2 regions of the Actimicrobium sp. CCC2.4 genome follow, and region 1 is predicted to be linked to the other one. Evidence: predicted binding sites of a transcription regulator. Region 1 holds the regulator's gene; the other holds the start of a gene.

Region 1 (7,213 bases):
AAAGACCTGAAGGTGGTCGCTGCCGATCCGCAAGCGCATGCGATTGGCGAGCGCCTGTTCCTGACGTATTGCGCGCAATGTCACGGCTCGGATGCCCACGGCAGCAAGGGCTTTCCGAACCTGACCGACAGGGACTGGTTGTATGGCGGCGATCCCGAGACCATCAAGACCACGCTGCTGCATGGCCGTAACGGCATCATGCCGCCCATGGGTGCTGCGCTGGGATCGGACGCGGATGTCGCGAATGTCGCGCAGTACGTACTGAGCCTGTCGGACGCGCCATCGGATCCGATCAAGCGCGTGCTGGGCCAGTCGAAATTCGCGGTCTGCGCAGCCTGCCACGGGGCTGATGCAAAAGGCAATCAGGCACTCGGGTCGCCCAACCTGACCGACAAGATCTGGCTCTATGGCGGCAGCGCCGACACCATCATGGAAACCATCCGCAAGGGTCGCAACAACGTGATGCCGGCGTTCCAGGATTTTCTTGGCGAAGCCAAGGTGCATGTGCTGGCCGCGTATGTCTGGAGCTTGTCGAACGATCCGGTGGCGCAGAAGTAATGACCGGGTCGGGCGCGATGGCGCGCCCGACCCGCGCGCTTCCGGTCAACCCGTTTTCAGGAAAAAGTAGTCGCTTATGAGCACCCCCGAAGTCTCGGTCATCAAGATGTACGCCGCCCGCGAAGAAATCTACCCGCGAGAAATCAAAGGTCGATACGCGACCTTGCGCTGGCTGTGCGTGTGGCTCACGCAGCTGGTGTTTTACGGTTTGCCGTGGCTGCAATGGAATGACCGGCAGGCTTTGCTGTTTGACCTGGGCGCGCGCAAGTTCTACATCTTCGGCATCGTGCTGTGGCCGCAGGATTTCATTTACCTGGCCGTGCTGCTGATCATCTGTGCCTACGGGCTGTTTCTCGTGACCGCGGTAGCCGGGCGGGTCTGGTGCGGCTTTGCCTGTCCGCAAACCGTCTACACCGAAATCTTCCTGTGGATAGAACGCCGGATCGAAGGCACACGCAGCGCCCGCATGCGCCTCGACAAACAAGCCTGGGGCATCGACAAGCTCTGGCGCAAGTCGGCCAAGCATCTGGTCTGGGGCGCGGTCGCGCTCTGGACCGGGCTGACCTTTGTCGGTTACTTCACGCCGGTGCGTTCGCTCATCGGTGCCGTCGCCAGTCTCGGTCTCGGTCCATGGGAATGGTTCTGGATCCTGTTCTATTCACTGGCGACTTACGGCAATGCCGGCTGGATGCGCGAGCAGGTCTGCAAGTACATGTGTCCGTATGCGCGCTTCCAGAGTTCGATGTTCGACAAGGACACGCTGATCATCACCTACGACACCGATCGTGGCGAGCCGCGTGGTCCGCGCAGCAAGAAAACCATCGCGCCCGCCGCCAAGGCACAAGGCGACTGCATCGATTGTTCGATGTGCGTGCAGGTCTGCCCGACCGGCATCGATATCCGCGATGGCTTGCAATACGAATGTATCGGTTGCGCGGCCTGCATTGATGCCTGCAATTCGGTGATGGCAAAGATCGATTTGCCGGCCGGCCTGATCCGCTATTCGACTGACCATGCGATCACCAAAAAATGGTCGTTCGCGCAGATGCAGGCCCGCGTGCTACGACCGCGCGTGCTGATCTACACCGCGATCCTGGCATTGATCATCAGCGCGTTTTTTGTCTCGCTGTTCATGCGCACGCCGCTGAAAATGGATGTGATCCGCGACCGCGGCAGCATGGGTCGGGAAGTCGAGGACGGCATGATCGAAAACGTCTACCGGCTGCAGATCATGAACACCGACGAAGCCCGCCATCACTTCAAGATTTCGGTTGCCGGCATCGATGGCATTGCGCTGGCGTCGCCCGACGAACTCGACCTCGAAGGCACCGGTTCGCGCGCGGTGCCGGTGCGGGTCCGGGTGGCGGCAGGCGAGGGCAGGCCGGGCTCGAACAAGATCAGCTTCACGCTGGTTGCGACCGACCACATCAACCAGAAGGTCACCGAAAAAGCAGTTTTTTTTGTGCCGCGCGGTGCCGGTCACGATGAGCACGACGACCATCATTAACAGGAGAACACCATGCATGCCTCAACCCTGATCCACAAACCCGCTCCCTGGTACAAGCACCGCTGGCCGTGGCTGCTGATGCTCGGCCCCTTCCTGGTCATTGTTGCCGGTTCGGTGACGATCTGGCTTGCCGTGACCCATCAGGATGCGCTGGTTGTCGACGACTACTACCAGCAGGGTAAGGCCATCAACCTGGACTTGCGGCGCGATCGCGTGGCGACGGCGATGGGTTTGTCATTCATTGGCCAGATCGATGCGGCCACCGATACGCTGAGCGGTACTCTGTTCGCCGCCGGCCCGCCACCGGCCGGAAAAATCCGCGTGCATCTGGCCCATCCGACCCTGCCGGAAAAGGATATCCGGCTGATCACTGCGCTGGATGACAGCGGACATTTTCAGGTAGCGCTGCCGCTGCTGGACCGCGCCGTCTGGCAGATCCTGATCGAGAGCCAACAGCGTGACTGGCGTCTCAATGGTGAATTGACATGGCCGGAGCAAAAAATCATGATGTTGAGCGCCGACGTGCCGCCGCACCAATAAAAAGGCCAGACCATGTTGCGACTAGTGATGACGATTTTGTGGCCCGCATTCCTCGCCGCGATTGCCGCGACCGGGCTGTTTTTTTCGCTGTTTGATCCGTCTGAATTGCTGCTGCGCTTCAGTGTTGCAACCGGCTTGCCCGACATTGCCTGGTACACGATCGGCTTTTTTTCAAGCTGGCTGTTCTGTGCGTTGTCGAGCTTGCTGACGCTCTATCTGATGCAGGTGCCGGATGACCGGACCCTGCCGTTCTGAGGCCGATAGTTACATCGGTGTGCAATGCGTCGTCCCGGCTGCCAGCGCCCTGAGTGTTGTCGCATCGGTGAGCCGGACTTCGCGCTTGTCGACTTCCAGCCAGCCCTGTTTCTTGAAGCGCGACAGCAAGCGGCTGATGCTCTCGATGGTCAGGCCGAGGTAATTGCCGATATCTTCGCGCGACATGCGCAACTGGAAGCTGGTCGCCGAATAACCGCGCGTCGCATAACGCGACGACAGGTTCACGAGGAAAGCCGCGAAGCGCTGCTCGGCGCGCATGTTACCGAGCAGTAGCATCACGTTCTGCTCGCGCATGATTTCCTGACTCATGATGCGATGAAAGTGATGCAGCAGGCGCGGGATTTCGCCGAACAATTCTTCGAGCCGGGCAAACGGAATCTCGCACACTTCGCTGTCTTCGAGCGCCACTGCATCGCAATGATGTCGCTCGGTACTGATCGCATCCATGCCGAGCAGCTCGCCGGCCATCTGGAATCCGGTGATATGGGTGTCGCCGCCGGGATTGATCTGAAAGGTCTTGAAGTGGCCGAAGCGGATCGCGTACAGGTTGCGAAACGGATCCTCCATCCGGTACAGGGCTTCGTCGCGCTGGATGCGGCGACGCCGTCCGATGATCTGGTCGAGCCGGTTGATGTCGCCTTCGTCGAGGCCCATCGGCAGGCACAACTGGTGCAGGCTGCAGCTCGCGCAACTAGCCTTGATGGCATGAATGGTTTGCGCGGGCGTGGGAGAGTAGGTCAGTGGTTGGGTCATGGCTTTGTATGTATCACAAAAGCACGGTCAAAGACCGATCTTGGCTGCAAATGACGACATCAAGCAGACCGGATGGGATCAAATCAGCGTTTCTCGAGCACCGTAAATAGCATCATCCCGGCCAGCATCGCCGCGACAAACAGCAACGCCTGCTGCCCGCCGCCGGCCAGCGAAGCCAGTGCCGGACCCGGGCAGTAACCGGCTAGTCCCCAACCGACGCCAAACGTGAGCGAGCCCAGCACCAGCCGGCGATCGATGTCGCGCGAGGTCGGGATCTGCAATGCGTCGCCGAAGTAGGCCTTCGCCCGGCTTGCGGTCAGGCGGAACGTCAACAGTCCGACCAGGATCGCACCGCCCATGACCAGTCCGAGCGACGGGTCCCAGTTGCCGGTGATGTCAAGAAAGCCGATCACTTTTGCAGGGTCGGTCATGCCCGACAGGATCAGGCCAAGGCCGAACACTAGGCCGGCCAGCAATGCCAGTAGCAGTTTCATCATCATTTCCTCAAGCCAGCACGTGGCGAACAATATAAACACAGGCAAACCCGGCCAGCATGAAGGCCGCCGTTGCCACCATCGAGCGTGGCGACAGGCGCGCCAGTCCGCACACACCATGACCGCTGGTGCAGCCCGCGCCATAGCGGGTGCCGAGTCCGACCAGCAGGCCGGCGACGATTAGCGTGAGATTGCCGGCCTCGACGTGTACTTCAGGTAACGGTGCGAACAGACGCCAAACCAACGGTGCGGCAAGCAGCCCGAGCACGAACACCGCACGCCATCCGATATCGCCACGCACGGGCCGCAACAGGCCACCGAGGATGCCGCTGATGCCGGCGATCCGGCCATTGAAAAACAGCAGCATCGCTGCAGCGATCCCGATCAATACCCCGCCGGCCAGCGAGGTCCACGGGGTGAAATGTATCCAGTCTATGGTCATGGTGTCGTTCCGTTTTCAGATTGGCAAAATTGTTCGATCAGTACTTGCATCACCGCCAGCGCCTGCGTGCTGGCGATGCGGTAAAAGATTTGCTTGCCCTCACGCCGCGTGCTGACCAGCGCTTCGGCACGCAGGATGGTGAGTTGCTGCGATAGCGTCGGCTGGCGTATCCCGGTCAGGGTTTCGAGCTCGCCGACGCAGTATTCGCCCTGGCCGATCTGGCACAGCAACAGCAAGCGGGTCGGATTGGAGAGCGCCTTGAGCAAGGCCGCCGCCTGGACAGCGGAGGCTTGCAGCTGGTCTAGCGGAATGGGGGGAGCGGACATGGAGAGGTGACGAAATTTAAAAACACATTATATGGATTTATATTTCGTTTGAAGGATTTATTTTGCGGGGGGGGGCAAGTGTCTGATGAGGCTGCAAGTTAGGTGAGCACGGCTTTTTGTGCTCACGTGCGCGGAACGACGGTGCTGGTTAATTCGGACTTTGGCGGTGCATTCGCGTGGGCACGGTGAGGCTGTGCGCCGCACCCCCAAACCGGACATTTCTATTTTGCTCCAACAGGGTGGGCACGGCTGCTTGTGCCCACGCGCGCGCATCGGAGATACCGGTCAATTCTGCTGGTTCGGTGGTGCATTCGCGTGGGCACGGTACAGCCGTGCCCACGCACCGGGCTTCGGGCTTACGCGGCTGTTGCGAATAGCTTGTCGTAGGCCGCCAGCAAGGTCTGGTGCATCGCGCTGCCTTCCATGTCGGGACCCAGCGTGGCCAGTCCGAAAAAGTATTCGCTGCGGTCGAGCAGGGCGGTGGCCTGGCGGACGGTGTCGGCACCGTACAGCAGCACCAGGGCGCGCTGGTAGTCCTCGTCCTGTCCGAGTTGCACCAGACTGTCGATGCAGCGATAGACCAGCCGGCGTGCCGGGTTCATCTGCTTGTACTGGTGAATCCAGTCGCAGCCTTCGCGGATCGCTTCGTCGTCGCCGATGGCCAGCGCCAGCAGGGTTTTCAGTTCGCCGATGCGCAGTTCTTTCCAGGTCGTGCCGGCCGGGATTGCCAGCCCGAGGATTTCCCATAACGGGCGCTCGTCGTTGAGGTTCGAGGTCTGCAGGTAGGCCAGCAGGTCGGCGCATTCTTCTTCGTTGAGGGAGTCAAGCCGTACCAGCGCCGGACGGATGTCATTGCCGACGCTATTGTTTTCCCATTCGAGATCTTCGACCGGGTAGATTTCCGACATGCCCGGCACCAGGATGCGGCAGCTGTAGGCGCCTTGCTCGCTGAAGTCCGATACGTAGATGTCCTTGTCTTCGGCAGCGACGGCTGCGCAGAGCCAGTTGTAGTCCTCTTCGGTGGTGTTGCTGAAGTTCCAGTCGGCGAACGGAAAGTCGGGCGTGTCACCGAGGAAGTCCCAGCTGACCACGCCGCTGGAATCAACGAAGTGGATTTCGAGGTTGGCCACGGCGGTGATTTCATCCATGTCGAAGCCCGGTTCCGGGAAGCCTTCGAGCGAGGCCAGCGCGCGGCCTTGCAGTAGTTCGGTCAGCGCCCGCTCAAGCGCAATCTCAAAGCGCGGATGCGCGCCGAAGCTGGCGAACAAGCCCTGGTCGCCCGGATGCAGCAGCGTCACGCACATGACCGGATAGCGGCCACCGAGCGACGCATCGCGCACCAGGATGCCGAAACCGGCGTCACGCAGGCCCTTGATGCCGGCAGCAATGCCGGGATAGCGGGCAATCACCTCGTCCGGTACTTCCGGCAGGCACAGCCCTTCGCTGATGATGCGGTACTTGATATGACGCTCGAAAATTTCGGACAGCGCCTGGCTGCGCGCTTCCATCATCGTATTGCCGGCGGCCATGCCATTGCTGACATACAGATTGCCGATGATGTTGACCGGGATCCAGGTCTGCTCGCCATCGCGCAGGCGGGTGTACGGCAATGTGCAGATGCCGCGTGCGATATTGCCCGAGTTCAGGTCGACCAGCACCTGGCTGTCGATTTCGCCGTTGGGATTATAAAAGCTGTGCAATGCCGGATTCATCATCTCGACCGGCCAGCGACCGTCTTCGGTCGGCGCAAACCAGCGTTCCTGCGGATAGTGGACGAACGGACGGTTGGCACGGGTCGCACCAAGATAAAAATGGGTCCAGAAATAATGCGTACCCAGACGCTCGAAAAATTCGCCCAGTGCACTGGCACGTGCAGCCAGTTCGGTGGCGCCTTTGCCGTTCGAAAACAGCATCGGGCATTCGTGGTCTTTCATATGCACCGACCAGATCGCCTCGACCGGGTTGAGCAGCGAGGATTCGTCCAGATGGAAACCGCGTCCGGCAAGCTTGGCCTGCATCGTGCGGATCGTCGATTCGAGGGAGGCGTCTTTGCCGGGGATGAAGCTTTCTGTGTGCATGGCGGGCAATCGGTGGGTTGTTGGGGGCGGGAGTGCAGCGATTTTGCGGAGGCTGATATGCTACCGCAAACTCCGTGGGCGGCCGCATGGTTTCGGTCTTAGGAAAAAAACGATTGGTTGCCTGTGAAGGTGCTACTAAGTTGGTACACTCGGCGCACTCAGCGATAACTAAAAAAGTAGTACTACAGAGAAGCGGTGCTCCCCATGTCAGATAGCAGCCCAGTAGTCCCGCCGCCGGA
Region 2 (7,213 bases), 1.1 Mb from region 1:
GCCGGCGCGGGCGGTACTTACGCCTTGGCTAATCAATTATCTGGAGAAGGAATCAAAGCTGATGGCCAAGGCCGGCCCCAAGGCATGCACGGTCGGCTTCGATTGCCTGCAACAATGCGGGCTGCGCGATGGCAATGGCAAGGCGGGGCAGTTCTGTATCGATACGCAACTGGCGTTTGCGATGAACGGAGATATGAAGCGGGGGCTGTTTTTCCGTGGCTCTGAAAGCCTGCCGTTCGGGCGTGAAATCCGTCCGGTGCGGGAGTTGATGGATTACCTGTTGACCGGTGTGCGGCAACAACTGTGGCAGGCAATAGTCGCCTGAGTCGAACCGGCCACACGGGATGTGGCTGGACACAGATCAGTCGGTGCGTTCGCACGTCATTCCATGCGAGAACCCGCCATCGACATACGTGATTTCGCTGGTAATCCCAGCTGCCAGATCCGATAACAGGAAGGCCGCAACATTGCCGACATCTTCGATCGTGACATTGCGTCGCAGCGGCGCGCCACGCGACGCCATTGCCAGCAGCTTGCCAAAATCCTTGATGCCGCTGGCCGCCAGCGTCTTGATCGGACCTGCCGAAATGCCATTGACGCGTATCCCTTTCGGCCCCAGAGATTCCGCCAGATAACGCACGCTGGCCTCAAGCGACGCCTTGGCCAGGCCCATCGTGTTGTAGTGCGGTGCGATGCGCACGGCACCCAGATAACTCAGGGTCAGCAATGCCGAATTGGGTCGCAGCATCGGCAGTGCCGCCTTGGCCATCGCCGGAAAACTGTAAGCCGACACATCGTGCGCAATCTGGAACGCCTCGCGAGACAGGCCATCCAGAAAGTCGCCGCTGATCGCCTCGGCAGGCGCAAAGGCAATCGCATGCACCAGGCCGTCAAGCTGTTGCCAGTGCTGCGACAGATCGGTAAAAGTAGCGTTGATTTTGTCATCGCTGGTGACATCGCAATCAAAAATCAACTCGCTGCCGAACTCCTTGGCGAACTCGCCGAGCCGATCCCGAAAACGCGCTCCGACGTAAGTGAACGCGAGGTCAGCGCCTTCGCGCCGGCAGGCCTGGGCGATACCGTACGCGATGGAGCGGCGGGACAGCAGTCCCGTGATCAGGATTTTTTTGCCTTGGAGGAAAGCCATCGTGGTCCGATTGTTGTGGATAGGAAGAAGTGATCCGGCGACCGTGTTGCCGCCGGCAGGACACGCGCTGTCTAGCGGAACACCAGGACCGGCAGCGTCGAATGGGCCAGCACTTTCTGGGTCTCGCTACCGACGAACAGCTTGTTCAATCCCTTGCGTCCATGCGACGCCATGAACACCACGTCGCATCCGTGCAGGTCGGCGACGCTGACGATTTCTTCGTAGGGGCTGAAAGATTCACGCACGTGCGTTTCACAGGTGACATTGGCGGCACTGGCCGCATCGGCGATCTGCCGGACGTTACTGCGCGCGATCTCCAGCATTTTTTCCTGATAGGCGGTCGAGTCGATAGTGATGGCGCCTTCTGACAGCGGCGAGTACGGATACGGTTCCGCAACCGACAAACCGACGATGCGGGCACCGGTCAATTGGGCGAATTCGATAGCGGCGTGGATGGCTTTGTCCGATAGCGCAGAACCGTCTGTGGGGACGAGGATGATCTTGAACATGATGTTTCCTTTCGGGTAGTGGGTACCGACGTGACGAGCAGTCGATGCTAGGGAGTGTGCACCCGAAATTCGTTGATGCACCTCAAAAACGACTTGATTCGCCAATGGCGATCCTGAACGCTGACGGCTGCGCCTGTCGCAGGCAAAAAAAAGACGGCGCGCCGGCCGTCTTTCTTATCGATAGCCGCTCTCGCGGATCAACACATTAATTGCGGGCGGTCAGCGCCCCATTGACGACACGCACTTCGTCACCGGCACGCCAGCCGTCCGGACTGTCGCTCGGGAATGTCTGCAACTGGCCGTCATCCATGCGGACCCGGACCTGATAGCTGGTGGTACCGCGCGAGCGCTTCTCGACTTCGTTGCCGGCATAACCGCCACCGACGGCACCAGCCACGGTAGCTAGCGTACGGCCATTTCCGCCACCGACCTGATTGCCCAGCAAGCCACCGAGGACTGCACCGACACCGACGCCGACGCCGCTAGGCTGGGCCGCAGATTGGATGGTCTTGACGGATTCGACCCTGCCGCAGTTGTAGCAGGACGCAGCGGCTTGCTGCTGATAGTTGTCGGTCGCCGGACGGGGTGCGTGTTTGGCAGGACTGGCGTGTTTGACGACCGGTTCGGAGGCTGCGGACTTCTGCGTGTTTTCGGAAGCCAGCATTGGCGCTGGTGAAGATGTCTTTGCCGTTGCTTCGGCAGATTGGTTGGCGGTCGAGTTGGGCAGGAGACCGGTGATTGCGGCGACCCCGACCAGGCTGACCAGGATGACGGCAGCTGCAGCAGCGGCCATCAGTGGATGGATTCCGCCTGACATGTGTTTGTTCTTCATGGATTCTCCTGAAAGTGCGGGCGACCGTGTTGCAGTCGGGTAGGACGAGTATGGCGATAGATACCAAACGAGGCCAGCAAGTTCCTGTGTCAAACGTAATGTGATGTAACCATTACATGATCCATTTGACGCAGGGGTAGTCGTCCGCGCTCTGGCTCAATCCTCCCGGCGCAGATGTGGAAACAAAATCACGTCGCGAATATTCGGCGAGTCGGTAATGAGCATCACCAGCCGGTCGATACCGATACCGCAACCACCGGCCGGCGGCATGCCATATTCGAGTGCGCGGATATAGTCGGCGTCGTAGAACATCGCCTCTTCATCGCCCGCATCCTTGGCCGCGACCTGCGCCTGAAAGCGCGCGGCCTGGTCTTCGGCATCGTTCAATTCCGAGAAACCGTTGGCCAGTTCGCGCCCGCAAATGAACAGCTCGAAACGCTCGGTGATACCGGGCACCGTGTCGGAGGCGCGCGCCAGCGGCGAGACCTCGGCCGGGTAATCGACGATGTAGGTCGGTTCCCACAATTGCGCTTCGGCGGTCTCTTCGAACAGCGCCAGTTGCAGTGCGCCCAGGCCGGCCGTAGCAAACGGCTTGACGCCGAATTTTTTTAGTTCAGTCTTGATGAAATCGGCATCGGCCAGTTGTTCGGCGCTGTACTGCGGTGCGTAATGATTGATCGCACCGAGGATAGTGAAGCGGCGGAACGGCTGGCTCAGGTCCAGCGCGCGACCTTGATACGTCAGCTCGGCGGTGCCGTGCGCATCAATGGCAGCCTGACGAATCACGGCTTCGGTGAAGTCCATCAGCCAGTGATAATCGACATACGCCGCATAGAATTCCATCATCGTGAATTCCGGATTGTGGCGCGGCGACACACCCTCATTGCGGAAGTTGCGATTGACTTCAAAAACGCGCTCGAAGCCGCCGACCACCAAGCGCTTCAGATACAGCTCGGGCGCAATGCGCAGGAACATCTGCATGTCGAGCGCATTGTGGTGCGTGATGAAAGGCTTGGCGGCGGCACCACCGGGAATGGTGTGCAGCATCGGCGTTTCGACTTCCATGAACTCGTGTTCATTCATGAAGCGTCGGATCGACGACATCGTCGCCGTGCGCGCCTTGAACGTGCGACGTGTTTCTTCGCTCATGATCAGGTCGACGTAACGCTGGCGGTACTTCATTTCCTGATCGGCCAGGCCATGGAATTTGTCCGGCAACGGCCTCAGCGATTTGGTGATCAGACGCAGCGCCGTGACCTTGATCGACAGCTCGCCGGTCTTGGTCTTGAACAAGTGGCCTTCGGCACCGAGGATGTCGCCCAGATCGTAATGCTTGAACGCGTCGTGCGCGTCGGCACCGACGTTGTCAGTGGTGATGTAGAGCTGGATGCGACCATCGGCGCGCACGCCCGAGGCATCCTGCAAGGTCGCGAACGAGGCCTTGCCCATCACGCGCTTGAGCATCATGCGACCGGCCACGACGACCTTGACCGGCGTCGCTTCGAGCGCCTCGTTATCGAGTTCGTCGTATTGCACATGCAGCGCGGCGGCCTTGTGCTGCGGCCGGAAATCATTCGGGAAAGCGATACCGGCAGCGCGGATCGCAGCGAGCTTGCCGCGTCGTTCCGCCAGGATCGAATGTTCGTCGGGAGCTGGCAGGCCAGCGGCGACTTCAGTGTTGGTGGTCATAAAGTGGGCAATCAAAAAGGGAAAAACTACACGCCTTGCTTGAGCGAGGCCGCAATGAATTCGTCGATATCACCATCGAGCACCGCCTTGGTATTGCCGGTCTCGAAGCTGGTGCGCAAATCCTTGATGCGCGACTGGTCCAGTACGTACGAGCGGATCTGGTGGCCCCAGCCGATATCGGTCTTGGAGTCTTCCAGCTTTTGCTGGTCGCTCATACGCTTGCGCATTTCATGCTCGTACAGCCGCGACTTCAGCATGGCCCACGCTTCGGCGCGGTTGCGGTGCTGGCTGCGGTCGTTCTGGCATTGCACGACGATGCCGGTCGGGCCGTGGGTCAGGCGCACTGCGGAATCGGTCTTGTTGATGTGCTGTCCGCCGGCACCGGAGGCGCGGTAGGTGTCGACGCGCACGTCGGCGGGATTGATGTCGATCTCCAGCGAGTCATCGACTTCCGGGTACACGAACAGGCTTGAGAACGAGGTGTGACGGCCGTTTGCCGAATCGAATGGCGACTTGCGCACGAGGCGGTGGACGCCGGTTTCGGTACGCAAAAAACCGTAGGCATAATCGCCTTCGACCTTGATCGTGACGGTCTTGATACCGGCGATTTCGCCATCGGACTGTTCGAGGATTTCGGTCTTGAAGCCCTTGCGTTCGCAGTAGCGCAAATACTGGCGCATCAGCATCGAGGCCCAGTCCTGTGCTTCGGTGCCGCCGGCACCGGCCTGGATATCGATGAAGCAGTTATTGGGGTCCATCGGATTGCTGAACATGCGGCGAAATTCCATGCCTTCGACCAGCTTTTGCAAACCTTGTGTATCGTCTTCTACGGCCTGGACGGTATCGTAATCTTTTTCTTCGCGCGCCATCACGAACAGGTCGCTGGCATCACGCAATTCGGCGTCGATCTTGATGAGCGACAGCACGACGGATTCGAGGGATTTCTTTTCTTTGCCGAGATCCTGCGCGCGTTTCTGGTCGTCCCAGACGGTCGGATCTTCGAGTTCGGCGTTGACCTGGTCTAGCTTCTCTGACTTGTTATCGAAGTCAAAGATACCTCCGGAGTTCGTTGGCGCGGATGGTCAGGTCTGCGAGCAGCCCTTCCAGAGAATTGAGTTGTTCTGCTTCCATGATGGTTTCTTTTGTCTTGGCGGGGAAAGGCGAAATTATACGCGAGCAGCTCGGGCATTACGTGCGGACCGCCTCGTCATTATGCTCATGCAGCAGGTTGCGTACGATCTGGATCGATAGTTTCAGTGCGTAGAGCTGGTTGAAGTAACGGGGCGACAAAACAAGCTGGTGGACATCGGCATCAAGTTGCGCCAGTTGCTCCTGCCATTGATCGCGTTGCGTGGGGGTGGTGTCGGGCGTGGTGCGCATGGCGTTTTCTAGTGCGTTGAGGTCACGGTACCAATGTGACAGGCGCGTGCGCACGCGGTAGGCCAGTATGCGCGGCACCGTTTGCAGCAGCGCAAACAGCATCGCCAGCAAGGGCACCACGATCACGAAGCGTTGTTCTATAAAATTGGCCAACCAGAACGGCAGGTAATTCTGCAGGAACGGGCGGCCCGAACGGAAGTAGCGGCGGGCTTCTTCGGACATCGGAAAATCATCGGCATGCTGGTTGGGAAATTCATTGCGTACCGAAAAAAACCCAGGCTCGGCATGGACTTCGACAGCGCTGTCGAGAAGCGCATAGATCAGTAACGGATGCAGCCGGTTCTTGGCGACCAGCATGGCCGTGGCCGACAGCAGCGTCACGTCCTGTGCCGGCAGATCCCGCTGCAAGTCGATGGCGCCACGCGGGAAGACCACTTTGGACAATGACGGGAACTTGCGCACGATCGCATCGGCCTGGCTGAAACTCATCAGTTTCAGGTCGGTACGCAGCAATGAGGCAATGAGTGGTGTTTCTGGAATGCCGACGAAGAATCCGGCATCGATGTCGCCGGCAAGCAGTTGTGCCTCGGCTTGCCGGGAAGTCATTTCGATTAGCGTCGTGTTGCTGGCATTGATGCCATAGGCGGCCAGTAACTCGATGGTGATCCTGCGCAAGCCGCTGCCGGCACGTCCGATGGCGAGGCGTTTTCCGGTGAGCCGGGCGATCTGGTCGATGCGGGTTGTGCCGTTGTAGAACAGCCAGATCGGCTCGTAGGACACCGCAGCCAATGCTTCCAGATTGGGTGCATTGCGCGCATCACCAATGCCGGATTGCATCAATGCTAGATCGATGTCGCTGGCGGGGTCTTTCAGGCGTTGATAATTTTCTACCGAACCGGATGATTTTCGTAATTCCAGATGGATTCCCTTGCGCGCCAGTATGTCAGCGTACTTAAGCGCAAAGGCCTGATAAATTCCTCCGTCATTGCCAACGCTCATGACAATGGTCTTGTTAGGAGAGGGTTGCCATAGGAGCCAGCCTAGCCAGATCAGCGCGACAACGAAGGTACACAGCGCCGGAACGAACCGGCGGTGTCGCCAGAATGCAGTGAGGGAGGGCTGTGACATGGACGAGTGCCGGTGCGTCGGATCGGAAGAGCCGGGAAACTGGCTCAGTTTTTCTTTTTTTGCTGGACCCGTTGCTGCTGCTTTTTTTGTGTTTGCTGCTTGTTCTGCTTTTGCTCGAACAACTTGACCGCATCCAGTTTGGCTTGTTCTGCGGTGCACATCGCGGGGACATCATCGTGCACGCTAAAAAATTCAGCTTCCTGGGCATCCATCACTATCTTGATGGCGGCAACGTCATCCAGATCATACAGTTCAGTGAGGAGGGTGGTCACTTCATCGAGAAACTCTTCGTACGTCATGCATAACTTTCATGGTTTTTAGTTCAAAAAAGTATACGTCGAAAACGCCTGATTGCCTTTTTTAAAACGACTTATTTGTTGTGGCAAGTAATACAGGCCGTCGCCACCTGTTTCCGATGACCGGTATTGACTGCAATACCAAATCGGGACTGGTCATGGCTTGACTCGACGGGACAACCTTGATTCTGACGGCATTGCCACCAGCGATACTACTGCTGGCAGTCAATAC

Evidence for each region. Region 1 encodes FNR, which switches genes on or off when oxygen is low (the NO sensors DNR and NnrR bind a similar motif). Its sites were predicted from a motif close to TTGATNNNNATCAA; they were not measured.
Region 2: RHM62_RS10620 (universal stress protein) is a predicted target of FNR. The motif match lies at 1,729-1,742, and genes of this name have one in related genera.

What each region holds. Positions count from the first base shown of each region.
Region 1 is NZ_CP133777.1:3,411,549-3,418,761, reverse strand. It holds gene ccoP (cytochrome-c oxidase, cbb3-type subunit III) at 1-558, shown strand, start outside; gene ccoG (cytochrome c oxidase accessory protein CcoG) at 635-2,065, shown strand; gene RHM62_RS15695 (FixH family protein) at 2,078-2,605, shown strand; gene RHM62_RS15690 (hypothetical protein) at 2,618-2,860, shown strand; gene fnr (fumarate/nitrate reduction transcriptional regulator Fnr) at 2,870-3,634, opposite strand; gene RHM62_RS15680 (DUF6691 family protein) at 3,718-4,128, opposite strand; gene RHM62_RS15675 (YeeE/YedE family protein) at 4,139-4,570, opposite strand; gene RHM62_RS15670 (metalloregulator ArsR/SmtB family transcription factor) at 4,567-4,896, opposite strand; gene ycaO (30S ribosomal protein S12 methylthiotransferase accessory factor YcaO) at 5,253-6,974, opposite strand.
Region 2 is NZ_CP133777.1:2,269,208-2,276,420, forward strand. It holds gene RHM62_RS10610 (nitronate monooxygenase family protein) at 1-325, shown strand, start outside; gene fabI (enoyl-ACP reductase FabI) at 362-1,147, opposite strand; gene RHM62_RS10620 (universal stress protein) at 1,219-1,656, opposite strand; gene RHM62_RS10625 (glycine zipper 2TM domain-containing protein) at 1,862-2,488, opposite strand; gene lysS (lysine--tRNA ligase) at 2,645-4,177, opposite strand; one part of gene prfB (peptide chain release factor 2) at 4,204-5,226, opposite strand; one part of gene prfB (peptide chain release factor 2) at 5,228-5,308, opposite strand; gene RHM62_RS10640 (TAXI family TRAP transporter solute-binding subunit) at 5,366-6,685, opposite strand; gene RHM62_RS10645 (hypothetical protein) at 6,730-6,984, opposite strand; gene RHM62_RS10650 (hypothetical protein) at 7,207-7,213, opposite strand, start outside.